Enhydrobacter sp.: one gene and its partners. The main gene of each other region encodes a partner of the protein of the gene in region 4 in a complex. Links are inferred from orthologs where the notes say so. Each region holds a gene or a part of one and is shown on either strand. Other genes may lie near its edges.

Evidence for each region.
Region 1: the proteins of accD (region 4) and accB are in contact, whole or in part, in a solved structure (PDB 8UXZ), measured with the Escherichia coli proteins. The link is inferred for Enhydrobacter sp. from one-to-one orthologs.
Region 2: the proteins of accD (region 4) and OJF58_RS13790 are in contact, whole or in part, in a solved structure (PDB 8UXZ), measured with the Escherichia coli proteins. The link is inferred for Enhydrobacter sp. from one-to-one orthologs.
Region 3: the proteins of accD (region 4) and accC are in contact, whole or in part, in a solved structure (PDB 8UXZ), measured with the Escherichia coli proteins. The link is inferred for Enhydrobacter sp. from one-to-one orthologs.

What each region holds. Positions count from the first base shown.
Region 1 is NZ_CP126889.1:4,221,593-4,225,488, forward strand. What follows is about bases 1-2,966. They hold accB (acetyl-CoA carboxylase biotin carboxyl carrier protein), read right to left. Parts: upstream 1,736-2,966; coding sequence 1,265-1,735; downstream 1-1,264. Other genes in these bases: accC (acetyl-CoA carboxylase biotin carboxylase subunit), read right to left, coding at 1-1,249; aroQ (type II 3-dehydroquinate dehydratase), read right to left, coding at 1,756-2,226; OJF58_RS21090 (MarR family transcriptional regulator), read right to left, coding at 2,304-2,765; hppD (4-hydroxyphenylpyruvate dioxygenase), read left to right, coding at 2,818-2,966. Also shown: more of hppD, read left to right, coding at 2,967-3,896. UniProt on the Escherichia coli protein: This protein is a component of the acetyl coenzyme A carboxylase complex; first, biotin carboxylase catalyzes the carboxylation of the carrier protein and then the transcarboxylase transfers the carboxyl group to form malonyl-CoA.
Region 2 is NZ_CP126889.1:2,742,465-2,746,385, reverse strand. Bases 313-3,303 are described here. They hold OJF58_RS13790 (acetyl-CoA carboxylase carboxyltransferase subunit alpha), read right to left. Parts: upstream 2,290-3,303; coding sequence 1,336-2,289; downstream 313-1,335. Other genes in these bases: OJF58_RS13780 (hypothetical protein), read right to left, coding at 3,267-3,303; OJF58_RS13785 (site-specific tyrosine recombinase XerD), read right to left, coding at 2,286-3,260; OJF58_RS13795 (LLM class flavin-dependent oxidoreductase), read right to left, coding at 313-1,322. Also shown: OJF58_RS13800 (TIGR02466 family protein), read left to right, coding at 1-300; more of OJF58_RS13795, read right to left, coding at 297-312; more of OJF58_RS13780, read right to left, coding at 3,304-3,921. UniProt on the Escherichia coli protein: Component of the acetyl coenzyme A carboxylase (ACC) complex. First, biotin carboxylase catalyzes the carboxylation of biotin on its carrier protein (BCCP) and then the CO(2) group is transferred by the carboxyltransferase to acetyl-CoA to form malonyl-CoA.
Region 3 is NZ_CP126889.1:4,219,740-4,223,617, forward strand. Bases 931-3,878 are described here. They hold accC (acetyl-CoA carboxylase biotin carboxylase subunit), read right to left. Parts: upstream 3,103-3,878; coding sequence 1,759-3,102; downstream 931-1,758. Other genes in these bases: OJF58_RS21065 (DUF2155 domain-containing protein), read left to right, coding at 931-1,164; aat (leucyl/phenylalanyl-tRNA--protein transferase), read right to left, coding at 1,101-1,751; accB (acetyl-CoA carboxylase biotin carboxyl carrier protein), read right to left, coding at 3,118-3,588; aroQ (type II 3-dehydroquinate dehydratase), read right to left, coding at 3,609-3,878. In the rest of the region: outer membrane lipid asymmetry maintenance protein MlaD, read left to right, coding at 1-428; OJF58_RS21060 (hypothetical protein), read left to right, coding at 428-658; more of OJF58_RS21065, read left to right, coding at 655-930. UniProt on the Escherichia coli protein: This protein is a component of the acetyl coenzyme A carboxylase complex; first, biotin carboxylase catalyzes the carboxylation of the carrier protein and then the transcarboxylase transfers the carboxyl group to form malonyl-CoA.
Region 4 is NZ_CP126889.1:2,466,811-2,470,701, forward strand. The notes cover bases 931-3,891. They hold accD (acetyl-CoA carboxylase, carboxyltransferase subunit beta), read left to right. Parts: upstream 931-1,944; coding sequence 1,945-2,838; downstream 2,839-3,891. Other genes in these bases: OJF58_RS12370 (D-alanyl-D-alanine carboxypeptidase family protein), read left to right, coding at 931-1,889; OJF58_RS12380 (folylpolyglutamate synthase/dihydrofolate synthase family protein), read left to right, coding at 2,861-3,891. Also shown: OJF58_RS12365 (MBL fold metallo-hydrolase), read right to left, coding at 1-601; more of OJF58_RS12370, read left to right, coding at 675-930.

The DNA of each region.
Region 1 (3,896 bases), 1.8 Mb from region 4 along the record:
TCGTCGTTTCGATGCCGCCGATCACGAATTCCTCGAGCGACCGGCGCAGGCGCATCAGGCATTCGTTGCGTGTCGGCCCGCTCACGATCAGCTTGGCCACCATCGAATCGTAGTAGGGTGGCATGATGTAGCCTGCGTAAAGACCCGAATCGACGCGCACGCCGAGCCCGCCAGGCGGGTGGTAGTCGGCGACGCGGCCGGGGCAGGGCACGAAGGTCTCGGGATTCTCGGCATTGACGCGACACTCGATGGCATGGCCCTGGATCGTGATGTCGCCCTGCTCGAGCCCGAGCGGGGCGCCGTCGGCGATCCGGATCTGCTCGCGTACTAGGTCGATGCCGGTCACCGCCTCGGTGATCGGATGCTCGACCTGCAGGCGGGTATTCATCTCGATGAAGTAGAATTCGCCGTCCTGGAACAGGAATTCCATCGTGCCCGCGCCGCGATACTTGAGCCTGCGCACCGCGGCGGCGGCAAGCTCGCCGATGCGACTGCGCTGCTCGGGATTGAGCGCGGGCGAAGGCGCCTCCTCCAGCACCTTCTGATGGCGGCGCTGCAGCGAGCAGTCGCGCTCGCCGAGGTGAATGCCATTCCCCTGGCCGTCGCCCAGCACCTGGATCTCGATATGGCGGGGACGGCCGAGATATTTCTCCACATAAACAGAGTCGTTGCTGAAGGCTGCCTTGGCTTCGGCCCTGGCGAGCGCATAGGCTTCCGCCGCTGCGTCGGCGTTCTCGACAACTTTCATGCCGCGGCCGCCGCCGCCGGCCACGGCCTTGATCAGCACCGGCCAGCCGATCTTGTCACCCAGTGCCACGATCTCTTCGAGCGATCCGACCGGGCCGGGCGAACCCGGCACCAGCGGCAGGCCGAGTTCCTGTGCGGTCTGCTTGGCGACGATCTTGTCGCCCATCATGGTGATGTGCTCGGGTGTCGGTCCGATGAAGGTGAAGCCGCTCGCCTCGACCGCTTCCGCGAAACGCGCATTCTCCGACAGAAACCCGTAGCCGGGATGAATGGCGTCGACGTCGGTGATCGTCGCGGCGGAGAGGATAGCCGGGATGTTGAGATAGCTGTCGCGAGCCGGTGGAGGGCCGATGCAGACCGACTGGTCCGCCAGCCGGACATGCATGGCGTCGCTGTCGGCGGTGGAATGGACGGCGACGGTCTGGATCCCCATTTCGCGGCAGGCGCGATGGATGCGGAGCGCGATCTCGCCGCGATTGGCGATCAGGACCTTTTCGAACATTGTGACCGAGAGCCGCTATTCGACGATCATCAGCGCCTGTCCGAACTCCACCGGCTGTGCGTTCTCGATCAGGATCTGGCTCACCGTACCGGCCTTGGGCGCCTTGATCGGATTGAAGGTCTTCATCGCTTCGATGATCAGGAGCGTCTGCCCCGCCGCGACCTTGTCGCCGACATTGACGAAGACCGGCTTGTCCGGCTCTGGAGCCAGATAGGCGGTGCCGACCATGGGCGACTTCACGGCGCCCGGATGGGCGCCCAGATCCGCGCCGTTGCCGAGCGACGACGGTCCGGCCGACGCGCCGCCCGGTAATGCCGCAGGAGCAGCGGCGAAAGCCACCGGCGCGGCGGCGGCCATAGTGACCTGGGGTCGCGCTACTCGGATCCGCCGCTCGCCGTCGGCCAACTCGATCTCCCCGAGATGGGTTTCCTCCAGGATCTCCGCGAGCTTGCGGACGAACTCGGTATCCATCTCGAACTTGGCCATGAAGGAGGCTCCTGAAGATTTCAGCGGCCGAGCAGACGCGCCAGCGCCTGCAGGGCGAGGAGGTAGCCCTGGCTGCCCAGGCCGGCGATCACGCCCACGGCGGCGGGACTTATATACGAGCGGTGGCGAAAGCTTTCACGCTTGTAGATGTTCGAGATATGCACCTCGATGGCCGGTACCTCGGCGGCGTTCAGGGCGTCCAGCAGGGCCACCGACGTATGGCTGTAGGCGCCGGCATTGATCACGATGCCGCTGTTCTTTTCGCGCGCCGCCTGAATGAGGTCGACCAGGACGCCCTCGTGATTGCTCTGGGCGAACTCCACCTCCAGCCCGAGGCGTGCGGCCTCGGCCCGGCACGTCTTCTCCACGTCCGCCAAGGTCTCGCGGCCGTAGATCTGCGGCTGCCGCTTGCCCAGCATGTTGAGATTGGGCCCGTTGAGCACCAGCACGGGTTTCGCCGCCGGCGGACGTCGGGCGGCCCTGGCCGCCAAACTTGCCTCCCCATCCTTACAAGACGCGGGTTTATAGCATGGCGGGACTCGGCCACAAGAATGCCGGTCGGGGACAGTTATGACGCGATGCGCAGGGCCTGGGCGTGGGCGAACAGGCGCCCGGCCAGCGACTCGAACTGCCGCCGCTCGTCATCGGTGAGCGCTTCGTAGAGACGCTTTTCATAGGCAAGCGCGATGGGCACGATGCGGGCGTGCATGGCGCGGCCGCGGGCCGAGAGCTCGAGGGAGGCGCGCCGGCGGTCGTTGCGGTCGGTCGCCCGTTCGACCAGTCGCCGCTTCATGAGGCCCGCGACCGCCCGGCTCACGGCCACCTTGTCCATGACGATGCGCTGCCCCACATCGGATGCAGTGAGGGGGGCGAAGCGGCCCAGCGCCGCCATCACCCGCCACTGCGTCACGGTGAGCCCGAACGGCCCGACGTAGAGATCGTGCAGCGATTCGCTCACGAGCTGCGCCAGGACGGAGAGCCGGTAGGGCAGGAAATTTTCCAGCTCCAGGGCTTGCGGTCGGTTCGTCATAATAGTTACATATGAAACTAATTGTTCGTTCGGTCAAATTCGGGAGGACGGCATGACAGGCATCACCGATCTCGAGACCGATCCCGTCAATCCGATGGGAACGGACGGATTCGAATTCGTCGAGTACACCGCGCCCGATCCGGAGGCGCTCGGCCGCCTGTTCGAGAGCATGGGCTTCGTGCGCGTCGCCCGGCATCGCTCGAAGGACGTGTCGCTGTTCCGACAGGGCGACGTGAACTTCATCGTGAACGGCGAGAAGGAGAGCTTCGCGCAGGGCTTCGCCCGGGTTCACGGCCCCAGTGTCTGCGCGATCGCCTTTCGGGTGAAGAACGCGGCCCGCGCCTACAAACGCGCCCTTGGGCTCGGCGCCTGGGGCGTCGAGAACAAGGTGGGGCCGATGGAGCTCAACATTCCGGCCATCAAGGGGATCGGCGATTCGCTGATCTACCTGGTCGACCGCTACGGACCGAAGGGCAGCATCTACGATGTCGACTTCGAGTTCCTGCCTGGCGTCGAGCCCGGCCCGGCGGGCGTCGGCATCACCTATATCGATCACCTGACCCACAATGTGCATCGCGGCCGGATGGACGAGTGGGCGGAGTTCTACGAACGGCTCTTCAATTTCCGCGAGATCCGCTACTTCGACATCGAGGGCAAGCTCACGGGCCTGAAGTCCCGGGCGATGACCAGCCCGTGCGGCAAGATCCGCATCCCGATCAACGAGAGCACAGACGACAAGTCGCAGATCCAGGAGTATCTCTCGGCCTATCACGGCGAGGGCATCCAGCACATCGCGCTCGGCACCGGCGACATCTACCGCACGGTCGAGGCGCTCAGGGACAAGGGCGTGCCGTTCCAGACCGTTCCCGACACCTACTACGAGCAGGTGGACCAGCGCCTGCCCGGACACGGCGAGGATCTGGACCGGCTCGCGGCCGACCGCATCCTGATCGACGGCGCGCCCACCCAAGGTGGCGGGCTCTTGCTGCAGATCTTCACCCAGACGGTGATCGGGCCGATCTTTTTCGAGATCATCCAGCGCCGCGGCAACGAAGGGTTCGGCGAAGGAAACTTCCGGGCGCTGTTCGAGTCGATCGAGCTCGATCAGATCCGCCGAGGCGTGCTCAAGGC
Region 2 (3,921 bases), 280 kb from region 4 along the record:
AGCGGCGTCTATTACGTGGCGGTGCCCGACTCGGGCTCGCGCATCCTGTTCCAGGATCCGCGGCCTTCGATGATCATGCCGCGGCCGCGCCAGTTCACGCGGCTGACCGCCAATGCCGCCGATGCGCAGAGCAAGCCCGGCCGGCTGCTGATCTTCCCGGCCTGGCTTCGGCACAGCGTGCCGGCCAATGACGGCCGGACCGAGCGCATCAGCATCTCCTTCAACCTGATGTTCAGGCAATTCGCCGAGACCATGGCCGCGCCGATGTGGAACCCGACGGCGGGGAAGGACAAGGGTTAGGACGGCGCCAGCCCGAACTCTTCCGCCAACAGTTCGTAGGAGCGTTTGCGCTTCCCGAAGTCGTAGCAGATCGTGACCGCCATGATCTCGTCGACCTGGTAGCTCGCGGCATGCCGTTCGAGGCCCTCGCGCGCGGTTCGGGGCGAGCCGACGACCGACCGGCGTCGAAGCCGCGGCATCCAGCGCTGCGCCTCGGGTGTCCTCGCTTCGACCAGCGCTTCCTCGACCGTCGGCACCGGGCCCGCCTCGCCGCGCGCGAGGAGCCGCATGGCCCAGACCTCGCGGCTCGTCGCCAGCAGTGCCGCCTCCTCGTCGGTCTCGGCGCAAAGGACGGTGATCGCCATCATCGCCGCCGGCTCGGCATGGAGCGCCGACGGCCGGAAATGGGCGCGGTAGGCGCGCGTCGCCGCGTCGCCGCCATCGGGATTGATGAAGTGCGCGAAGCAGAACGGCAGGCCGAAATGCGCCGCCAGCGCGGCGCTCTCGTCGCTCGATCCGAGCAGCCAGACAGCGGGCGCGGTGGGTCCCGAAGGCTGCGCCGTCACGCCGCGGCCGACATGATCCTCCGGCAGGGCATCGTGCAGCCAGGCCACGAGATCGCGTACCTGATAGGGATAGCTCGCCGGATCGTTCCAGTTGGACCGGCCGTCGGCCAGCACGCGCAACGTACGCTGATCGCTGCCGGGCGCACGGCCGATACCGAGGTCGATGCGGCCTGGAAACAGCGTCTCGAGCATGCGGAAATTCTCGGCCACCTTGAAGGCGCTGTAGTGCGGCAGCATCACGCCGCCCGAACCGATGCGCATACGGTTCGTCAATGCTGCAACCCGCGTGATCAGCACCTCGGGCGTCGAACCGGCCAGCGCCTCGCTGCTGTGATGCTCGGCGAGCCAGTAGCGATGATAGCCGAGGCGGTCGCAAAGCTGCGCCAGCGCCAACGTCTCGGCCACCGCCTGCGCGGCCGTGCCGCCTTTGCGGATCGGCGATTGGTCGAGAACGCTGAGACGCAACGGCGCGCCCATCGCGATCGCGCGCCTACAGGCCCTTCTTGCCCATGGCGAGGAACTTGTCCTGGCGCTGGCGGCGCAGCGTGTCGCGGTCGAGCTGCGCCAGATCGGCCAGCGCCGCCGACACGACCTTGCCCACCGAATCGATCGCCTCGTCGGGCGCGCGATGGGCGCCGCCCATGGGCTCGGGGATGACCTCGTCGATCACGTCGAGCTTCTTGAGATCGGTCGCGGTCATCTTCATCGCCTCGGCCGCGTCCTGCGCGTTGGCGTTGGAGCGCCACAGGATCGAGGCGCAGCCTTCCGGCGTGATCACCGAATAGACGGAGTTCTCCAGCATGTACACCCGATCGGCCGAGGCGATGGCCAGCGCGCCGCCCGATCCGCCCTCGCCGATCACGACGCTCACCAGCGGCACGCCGATCGCCAGGCAGGTGTCGATCGAGGTGGCGATGGCCTCGGCCTGGCCGCGTTCCTCGGCATCTATGCCGGGATAGGCGCCGGGTGTGTCGACGAAGGTGAGCACCGGCAGGCCGAAACGGTCGGCGAGCCGCATCAGCCGCTGCGCCTTGCGATAGCCTTCGGGCCGCGCCATGCCGAAATTGTGCTTCAGCCGCGATTCGGTGTCGTCGCCCTTCTCCTGACCCAGCACGACGAGGCTGCGCCCGTCGAGCCGGCCGATGCCGCCCACGATCGCAGCGTCCTCGCCGAACAGGCGATCGCCCGCGAGCGGCGTGTAATCCGTGATCAGCCGGTCGATGTAGCGTTGGGCATGCGGACGCTCGGCGTGGCGGGCAACCTGCACGCGCTGCCAGGGCGTCAGCTTCGCATAGGTCGCGCGCAGAAGCTTCTGCACCTTCTCCTGCAGGCGCATGACCTCGTCGGCGATGTCCACGTCGGCGGAGTTGGGCACGTGCCTGAGCTCGGCGATCTTGCTCTCGAGCTCCGCGATGGGCTTCTCGAATTCGAGATACGTCGTCATCGCGAGGAGGTGTCGCCCGGCATCCGAGTCCTGTCAACCGCCCGGCGCCGGCGCCGCGCCAGCGGATGCTTGTCCTGCACGAGCGCACGCAGCTTCTCGTCGAGCACGTGCGTGTAGATCTGGGTTGTCGCGATGTCGGCGTGGCCTAGCATCAATTGCACGCTGCGCAGGTCGGCGCCGCCCTCGAGCAGATGGCTGGCGAAAGCATGGCGCAGCACGTGCGGCGACACGCGCGCCGGATCGATGCCGGCGGCCAGCGCCGCCTCCTTGAGGAGCTGCGTGAAGCGCTGGCGGGTGAGGTGGCCCGTCCGGCCGCGCGACGGAAAGAGATAGCGCGAGGTCTGCCCTTCGCCCAACAAGCCCGCGCGCATGTGCAGCCAGGCGGCAATCGCCAGTCGTGCCGGGTCCGAGAGCGGCACCAGCCGTTCCTTGTCGCCCTTGCCGCGCACCACCAACATCGTCGGATCGCGCTCGACGGCCGACAAGGGCAGCGTCACCAGCTCGGAGACGCGCAGCCCCGTGCCGTAGAGGATCTCGAGGAGCGTCGCCATGCGGCCGCCATCGGCGCCTTCCTTTGCGCGCGCCGCGTCGATCAGGCGGTCGACCTCGGCGCGCGACAGCACCTTGGGCAACGGCCGGCCGAGCCGGGGCGAGTCGAGGGCGCTCGCCGGATCGTCGTCGCGCAGGCGCTCGGCCAGCAGGAAGCGGAAAAGCTGGCGGATGACCGACAGCCGCCGCGCCACCGTGCGCGGCGTCATGCCGACATAGTCGAGCGCCTTCAGGTAGGCGCGCAGCGCCGCGGCATCGGCCGTTCGCAATCTTTGCTTGCGACGCGCCAGGAATGCTTCGAGGTGGGCCAGGTCGCTGCGATAGGCGGCCTCGGTGTTCTTCGAGGCGCCGCGTTCGGCCGCGATCATCTCGAGAAAGGCCTCGACCTCGCGCGATACCGGTGCGGCCTGTTTCCCTTTCACGGCGCCTCACAGACCGTACGCGATCGCCGCCTCGACCGCGAACAGGCGTGCCGATCCTTGCTCGCCCGCCTCGCGCAGGGCGCCCACGATGATGCCTGCGGCGGCGGGATGAAGCGCCGCCAGCGGGGTCTCGCCGACGGCGTCGCTGGCGAGCAAGGATGCTTCCGCCCGCCGATGCGCCGCGCCGGCTGCCTGCAGCGCCCGCAGAATCGAGGCAGGAGGCATGACCAGCCGGACCCCTGGCGGCGGCGTCTCGGGCAGGTCGGTCGATCCCGGCGGGATGTCGAAGCCGACGCCGCGAAACAACGCAAGCAAGGCATTGCCGCGCAAGGCCGCGGCGCCCGGATCGTCCCGGCGCAGTGCCTGGTACCAGCGATTGACGTCTTCCGGCGCAAGCTTCGGTGCATTGTCGACACCGGCGATCTCGATCAGCGGCATCAGCCGATCGAGCCCGTCCTGGGCACGCGCGTTGTTGAATGCCGCCTGCAGGGCGAGCTGCGTCCAAGCCTTGGCGAGCTGCTTGTCGCCCAGCAGCAGGAAGCCGCGAATCGCTTCCTGTGCCAGGTCGGCATATTCCGGCTTGGCCGGCAGGTTCATGAGCGCTCCGGCGCTTGCCCGCGCGATCGTGGGAAAGAGCGGGCTGCCGCGCGTCTCGCCATAG
Region 3 (3,878 bases), 1.8 Mb from region 4 along the record:
CGATCGTAGGCGCTGTCGTGCTCATCGTGGCGGGCGTGTTCGTCTTCTATGCTTTCGCGAAGTCGGGCCAGTCCAGCGCGGACGGCTATGAGCTTGTGGCGCGCTTCGGCCGGGTGGACGGGCTGAAGCGTGGCGCAGATGTCACCCTGAGCGGCGTCAAGGTCGGCACCGTCACGGCCATCGACCTCGACAGCAAGACCTACCAGGCGGTGGTCCGCATGGCCGTTTCCTCCGGCCTGCGGCTTCCCGACGACACCAACGCCAAGGTCGTCAGCGAATCGCTCCTGGGCGGCATGGTGGTGGCGCTCGAGCCGGGCGCGGACACGAAGACCTTGCCGTCGGGAGGCGAAATCACCAATACCCAGGATGCCATCTCGCTGACAGACTTGATCGCCAAGTTCATGTTTGGCGGAACAGGAAAGAAGTGATGAACGCACGGTTTCCGAAAACGTCGCACACATGGCGGCAATCCGACGGCACGCCGGTCTCCTGCCTCGAAAAGATCAAAGTCCTCAACCAGAACATCCAGGAGATCGAAACCCTCTGCGCCGATGCACTCGAGGATGGAGTTCTGATGGGATGCGATCCCGGGCAGATCAAGGCTGCGCTGCACGAGCTGATCGACGGACTGGTCGTTCCCCACGCCGCGAAAGGGTGAGCGTGCGTCCACAGGCTGCCCTTGCCACGCTGGCTGCTGTGATCGGCGCGACCGCCTGTGCCGCTGCGGCTGCGGCCCAGACAGCACCGGCCCAAGCCCCGACACAGGCCGCCTCGGAGCAGCCGTCGTCTTCTTCTTTCGACAACAGCCCGACCTTGCGGGCGATTCCCGATGGGCCCGGCAAGCCGGTCGCCGAGTTGCAGGGGCTCGACAAGGTGACCGCCCGCACCAAGCGCTTTATCGCGCCGGTGGGTCAGTCCACGACCTTCGGCACGCTCGCCATCACGGTCGGCGATTGCCTGGTCAATACCCCCGACGCGCCGCCCGAAGCGGCCGCCTATCTCACCATCGTCGACCACAAGCCGGGCCAGCCGGCGCAGAAGCTGTTCGCCGGCTGGATGTTCGCCTCGACGCCGTCCATTTCCGCAATGGATGACGGTGTCTACGACGTGCGGGTGCTCGCCTGCACCAGGGAGCAGGGATCCTCACCCGTCAAGTCGCCCTGAAAGACGGCCTCGCGACCGACCGCGTCGGCCAGCCGCTCGCGGAACTGGTCGCGCGGGATTTCGACCGCGCCGAAACTGCGCAGATGCTCGGTCATGAACTGGCAATCGAGCAGCCGGAAGCCGCCCTTGATCAGCCGAGCGACGAGATGGACCAGTGCGACCTTGGAGGCGTCGCGCTCGCGGCTGAACATGCTTTCGCCGAAAAAGGCGGCGCCGACCGACACGCCGTACAGGCCGCCGACGAGCCGGCCCTCGCGCCAGGCTTCGACGCTGTGGGCGTGGCCTCGCCGGTGAAGCTCGCCATAGAGCCTGACGATCGGCTCGTTGATCCAGCTCTCGGGGTGGCCCGGCCGCGGCTCGGCGCAGGCGCGCACGACCTCGACGAAGGCCTTGTCGGCGCTGATCTCGAACTGGCCGGACCGTACGGTGCGCGCGAGTCGTCGGGGCAGGTGGAAGCCGTCCAGCGGCAGCACCGCCCGCAGGCGCGGATCGAGCCAGTAGAGCTTGGGATCGTCACGGCGCTCTCCCATGGGAAAGACGCCGATCCGGTAGGCCTGCAGCAGGAGCTCGGGCGTGATCTCCAGCATGGCGGTGCTATTTCTTGAGGCCTACCAGCTTCTCCAGCCAGTGGATGTCGTAGTCGCCATTGACGAATTGCTGTTGGCCGATGATGCGCTGGTGCAGCGGGATCGTCGTTTCGATGCCGCCGATCACGAATTCCTCGAGCGACCGGCGCAGGCGCATCAGGCATTCGTTGCGTGTCGGCCCGCTCACGATCAGCTTGGCCACCATCGAATCGTAGTAGGGTGGCATGATGTAGCCTGCGTAAAGACCCGAATCGACGCGCACGCCGAGCCCGCCAGGCGGGTGGTAGTCGGCGACGCGGCCGGGGCAGGGCACGAAGGTCTCGGGATTCTCGGCATTGACGCGACACTCGATGGCATGGCCCTGGATCGTGATGTCGCCCTGCTCGAGCCCGAGCGGGGCGCCGTCGGCGATCCGGATCTGCTCGCGTACTAGGTCGATGCCGGTCACCGCCTCGGTGATCGGATGCTCGACCTGCAGGCGGGTATTCATCTCGATGAAGTAGAATTCGCCGTCCTGGAACAGGAATTCCATCGTGCCCGCGCCGCGATACTTGAGCCTGCGCACCGCGGCGGCGGCAAGCTCGCCGATGCGACTGCGCTGCTCGGGATTGAGCGCGGGCGAAGGCGCCTCCTCCAGCACCTTCTGATGGCGGCGCTGCAGCGAGCAGTCGCGCTCGCCGAGGTGAATGCCATTCCCCTGGCCGTCGCCCAGCACCTGGATCTCGATATGGCGGGGACGGCCGAGATATTTCTCCACATAAACAGAGTCGTTGCTGAAGGCTGCCTTGGCTTCGGCCCTGGCGAGCGCATAGGCTTCCGCCGCTGCGTCGGCGTTCTCGACAACTTTCATGCCGCGGCCGCCGCCGCCGGCCACGGCCTTGATCAGCACCGGCCAGCCGATCTTGTCACCCAGTGCCACGATCTCTTCGAGCGATCCGACCGGGCCGGGCGAACCCGGCACCAGCGGCAGGCCGAGTTCCTGTGCGGTCTGCTTGGCGACGATCTTGTCGCCCATCATGGTGATGTGCTCGGGTGTCGGTCCGATGAAGGTGAAGCCGCTCGCCTCGACCGCTTCCGCGAAACGCGCATTCTCCGACAGAAACCCGTAGCCGGGATGAATGGCGTCGACGTCGGTGATCGTCGCGGCGGAGAGGATAGCCGGGATGTTGAGATAGCTGTCGCGAGCCGGTGGAGGGCCGATGCAGACCGACTGGTCCGCCAGCCGGACATGCATGGCGTCGCTGTCGGCGGTGGAATGGACGGCGACGGTCTGGATCCCCATTTCGCGGCAGGCGCGATGGATGCGGAGCGCGATCTCGCCGCGATTGGCGATCAGGACCTTTTCGAACATTGTGACCGAGAGCCGCTATTCGACGATCATCAGCGCCTGTCCGAACTCCACCGGCTGTGCGTTCTCGATCAGGATCTGGCTCACCGTACCGGCCTTGGGCGCCTTGATCGGATTGAAGGTCTTCATCGCTTCGATGATCAGGAGCGTCTGCCCCGCCGCGACCTTGTCGCCGACATTGACGAAGACCGGCTTGTCCGGCTCTGGAGCCAGATAGGCGGTGCCGACCATGGGCGACTTCACGGCGCCCGGATGGGCGCCCAGATCCGCGCCGTTGCCGAGCGACGACGGTCCGGCCGACGCGCCGCCCGGTAATGCCGCAGGAGCAGCGGCGAAAGCCACCGGCGCGGCGGCGGCCATAGTGACCTGGGGTCGCGCTACTCGGATCCGCCGCTCGCCGTCGGCCAACTCGATCTCCCCGAGATGGGTTTCCTCCAGGATCTCCGCGAGCTTGCGGACGAACTCGGTATCCATCTCGAACTTGGCCATGAAGGAGGCTCCTGAAGATTTCAGCGGCCGAGCAGACGCGCCAGCGCCTGCAGGGCGAGGAGGTAGCCCTGGCTGCCCAGGCCGGCGATCACGCCCACGGCGGCGGGACTTATATACGAGCGGTGGCGAAAGCTTTCACGCTTGTAGATGTTCGAGATATGCACCTCGATGGCCGGTACCTCGGCGGCGTTCAGGGCGTCCAGCAGGGCCACCGACGTATGGCTGTAGGCGCCGGCATTGATCACGATGCCGCTGTTCTTTTCGCGCGCCGCCTGAATGAGGTCGACCAG
Region 4 (3,891 bases):
AGCCGAAGGTCGAGGTCTGGCCGTGGCCGGGCACGAAGCCGATATCCTCGCCCAGCGGCCATAGTCGCTCACGGATCGAGCGCAGAAGCTGGTTGTGGTTGCCGCGCGGGAAGTCGGTGCGGCCGATCGAGCCTCTGAACAATACGTCGCCCACGAAGGCGATCTTCGCCTCCTTGTTCACGAACACGACATGGCCCGGCGTGTGGCCGGGGCAATGGACGACGTCGAGCGTGAGCTTGCCGAGGCTCACCGTGTCGCCATTCACCAGCCAGCGATCCGGCACGAACGGCTTGTAGGCCGGGAAGTTGTACTTGCGGCCCGAGTCGGGCAGGCCCTCGATCAGGAACAGGTCGTCCTCGTGCGGACCCTCGATCTTCACGCCATAGTGCTCGGCCATGGTGCCGGCGGCGGAGGCGTGATCGACATGGCCGTGGGTCAGCAGCACCTTCGTGATCGTGATCCCCTGCTCAGCGATCGCCTGCTTCAACATGTCGAAGTCCCCGCCGGGGTCGACCGCGGTACCCTCCATGGTCTCGGAACACCAGACGATCGAGCAGTTCTGCTGGAACGGCGTGACAGGCGCGATCATGACCTTGATCATGGACCTCCTGTAATGCCTCCCGCGGACACAGGAAAGGGCGTATGCTGCGGTTCCCTCTCGTGACGAAACGTCAATGAAATTGCGCCTTCTGGCAGGACTCGCGGCGTTGCTCGGCCTGGTGGCCGGCCCGGCCGCGGCGCAGTTCACCTCGGTCGTCTCGCCCACCGGTCCGGTCACGGCCGGCCCCTATATCATCGTCGACGCCCATACCGGCGAGACCCTGCTGCAGAGCAATGCCGGTGCGCCCTGGTATCCGGCGTCACTCACCAAACTGATGACGATCTATATCGTCTTCCAGGAACTGAAGGCGGGGCGCCTTACGCTGCAGACGGCGGTGCCGTTCTCGGCCCACGCCGCCAGCATGCCGCCGGCGAAGCTCGGCGTCGGGGTGGGACAGTCGATCACGGTGGAGCAGGCGCTCGAGTCGCTGGTGGCCCATTCGGCCAACGACGTGGCGGCAGCTCTCGGTGAACTGGTCGGCGGATCCAAGCCGGCCTTCACTCAGCGCATGACCCAGACCGCAGCCCACCTCGGCATGACGGCCACGACCTTCGACAATGCCAACGGCCTGCCCGATCCCGGCAATCTGACGACGGCGCGCGATCTCGTCATCCTCGCGATGGCCCTGATCCGCGACTTCCCGCAATACTATAGCTACTTCCAGACCCAGCACTTCATGCTCGGCAAGCGCTGGGTCGGGCCGGGCGTCAGGTTCGTGCGCATGTATGCGCCCTATGCCGACGGTCTGAAGACCGGCTTCATTTGCGCCTCGGGCTTCAATCTCGTGGGCAGCGCCGTGCGCGACGGCCGCCGCCTGATCGGCGTCGCGCTGGGCTTCCGCCGCGCAGACCTGCGCGACGAGTTCCTGGTGCGCCTGTTCGACGAAGCTTATTCGCTCAAGACGGGCGGGGCGCGGCCCAAGGTCTGGCAGATCCACAACGACGGCGGCCAGCCGCCGGTGGTCTTCAGCCAGAGCGAATGCGGCACGATCCGCTACGACATGCCGGGCGATGCGGCCTGGCTCGGCACCTACGGCACCTGGGCCGCCGCCCGTCAGGTCTACGACCGCGGCACGACGGAACTCAACAGGATGGGCGTCGCCCAGCCCGGCAAGGAGTACATCCTGCCGGTCACGGTCAACAAGGCGACGCGGCAGGCGGCGATCATCGCCGACCTGCAGCCGGGGATCGCGCAAAGGCTTTGCGCCGACTACCACGCGCGCAAGCAGTTCTGCGAGGTGAAGAAGCCGCAGGACTTCGAGGCGCCTTTCAGGGGATTCTGGCGCTGACAAACGGGGGCCGGATCGGCTTGGCCGCAGCGATCATTCGTGCCATATCGCGGCCATGAACTGGCTGACCAACTTCGTCCGCCCCAAGCTGCGGGCACTCGTCTCGCGCAAGAAGGAGGCGCCGGAGAATCTCTGGCTGAAATGCCCCAAGTGCGAACAGATGCTGTTCACGCGCGACTGGGAGGCGAACCAGGAGGTCTGCACCCATTGCGGGCACCACATGCGGCTGCGGCCGATGAAGCGGCTGCCCCATCTTTTCGACGACGGAAAGTTCGAGCTGCACGCCCTGCCCAGGGTGATATCCGACCCGCTGAAATTCCGCGACACCAAGCGCTATGACGCGCGCCTGAAGGAAGCCCAGGGCAAGGCTCACGGCGGCGCCGATGCCCTGGTCGTCGCCAGCGGCCTGATGGGCAACCGCCTGACGGTCGTGGCCGCCCTCGATTTCGGCTTCATGGGCGGCTCGATGGGTACCGCCGTCGGCGAGGGGCTGGTGATGGCGGCCGAGCTCGCCGTCGACCGCAAGGCGCCGCTGATCGTGTTCTCCGCCTCGGGCGGCGCGCGCATGCAGGAAGGCATCCTGTCGCTGATGCAGCTCACGCGCACCACCATCGCGGTGCGCCGCGTGAAGGAGGCAGGTCTACCCTACATCGTCGTGCTGACCGATCCGACGACGGGCGGCGTCTCTGCCTCCTTCGCCATGCTGGGCGACGTCCATCTCGCCGAGCCGGAGGCCATCATCGGCTTCGCCGGGCCGCGCGTGATCCAGGACACGATTCGCCAGGAATTGCCGCCGGGCTTCCAGCGCTCCGAATATCTTCTCGAGCACGGCATGGTCGACGCCGTGGTCCATCGCCACAAGCTGCGCGAGACCCTGATCCGGCTGGTCACGCTGCTCATGGATCCGCTGGTGGTCGAAAGCCGCAGCCTCGCCGTCGTCGGCGCCTGAACCTCCGGCACCGGAGCCGAGCATGATCGATCCGATCCTGGAGCGCGTGATGCGGCTCCATCCGCGGTCGATCGATCTCGGCCTCGAGCGCATCGCGCGGTTGCTCGCGGCGCTCGGCTCGCCCGAGCGAAAGCTGCCGCCCATCGTCCATGTCGCCGGCACCAACGGCAAGGGGTCGCTGGTCGCCTATCTCAGGGCGATGGCGGAGGCGGGGGGCTACCGCGTCCATGTCTACACCTCGCCGCATCTCGTGCGCTTCAACGAGCGTATCCGTGTGGCCGGCCGTCTCATCGAGGACAGCGAGCTCGACGCGGTGCTGGGCGACTGCGAGCGGGCCAACGAGGAAAAGCCGATCACCTTCTTCGAGATCACGACGGCGGCCGCCTATCTCGCTTTCTCGCGCGTGCCGGCGGATCTAGCCGTGATCGAGGTCGGCATGGGCGGACGCTACGACGCCACCAACGTGATCGCGCCGACGCTCGCGGCCATCACGCCCATCGGCTACGACCACACGGGCTTCCTCGGCGACAGGCTCGAGGGCATCGCCGGCGAGAAGGCGGGCATCCTGAAGCATGCCGTGCCGGCGGTGATCGGTCGCCAGCGCGCGGTGAGCGCCCAGGTGATCGAGGCCGAGGCATCGACCCTCGCGGCGCCGCTGTTCCGCCTCGGCCGAGAATGGCGGGTCATGCCGGGCCCGGCAGGCTTCCGCTACGAAAGCGACGCCACGACGCTCGATCTTCCGGCGCCGGCGCTCGTGGGGGCGCACCAGATCGACAACGCCGCCACCGCCGTCGCCTGCATCGAGCGTCTGCGGGCGGCGAACTTCGCGATCGACGATCGGGCGATCGCAAAAGGCCTCGCCACGGTCGAGTGGCCGGCGCGGCTGCAGAAGCTCACGCGCGGCCCGCTGGTCGAGGCCCTGCCGCCGGGCTGTGAGCTGTGGCTCGACGGCGGCCACAACGAGGATTGCGGGCTCGCCCTCGCCGGCATGGCGTCGGATTGGGCGAAGGAGCCGGCGCCGCTGCCGCTTTATCTTGTATTCGGCATGTTGAC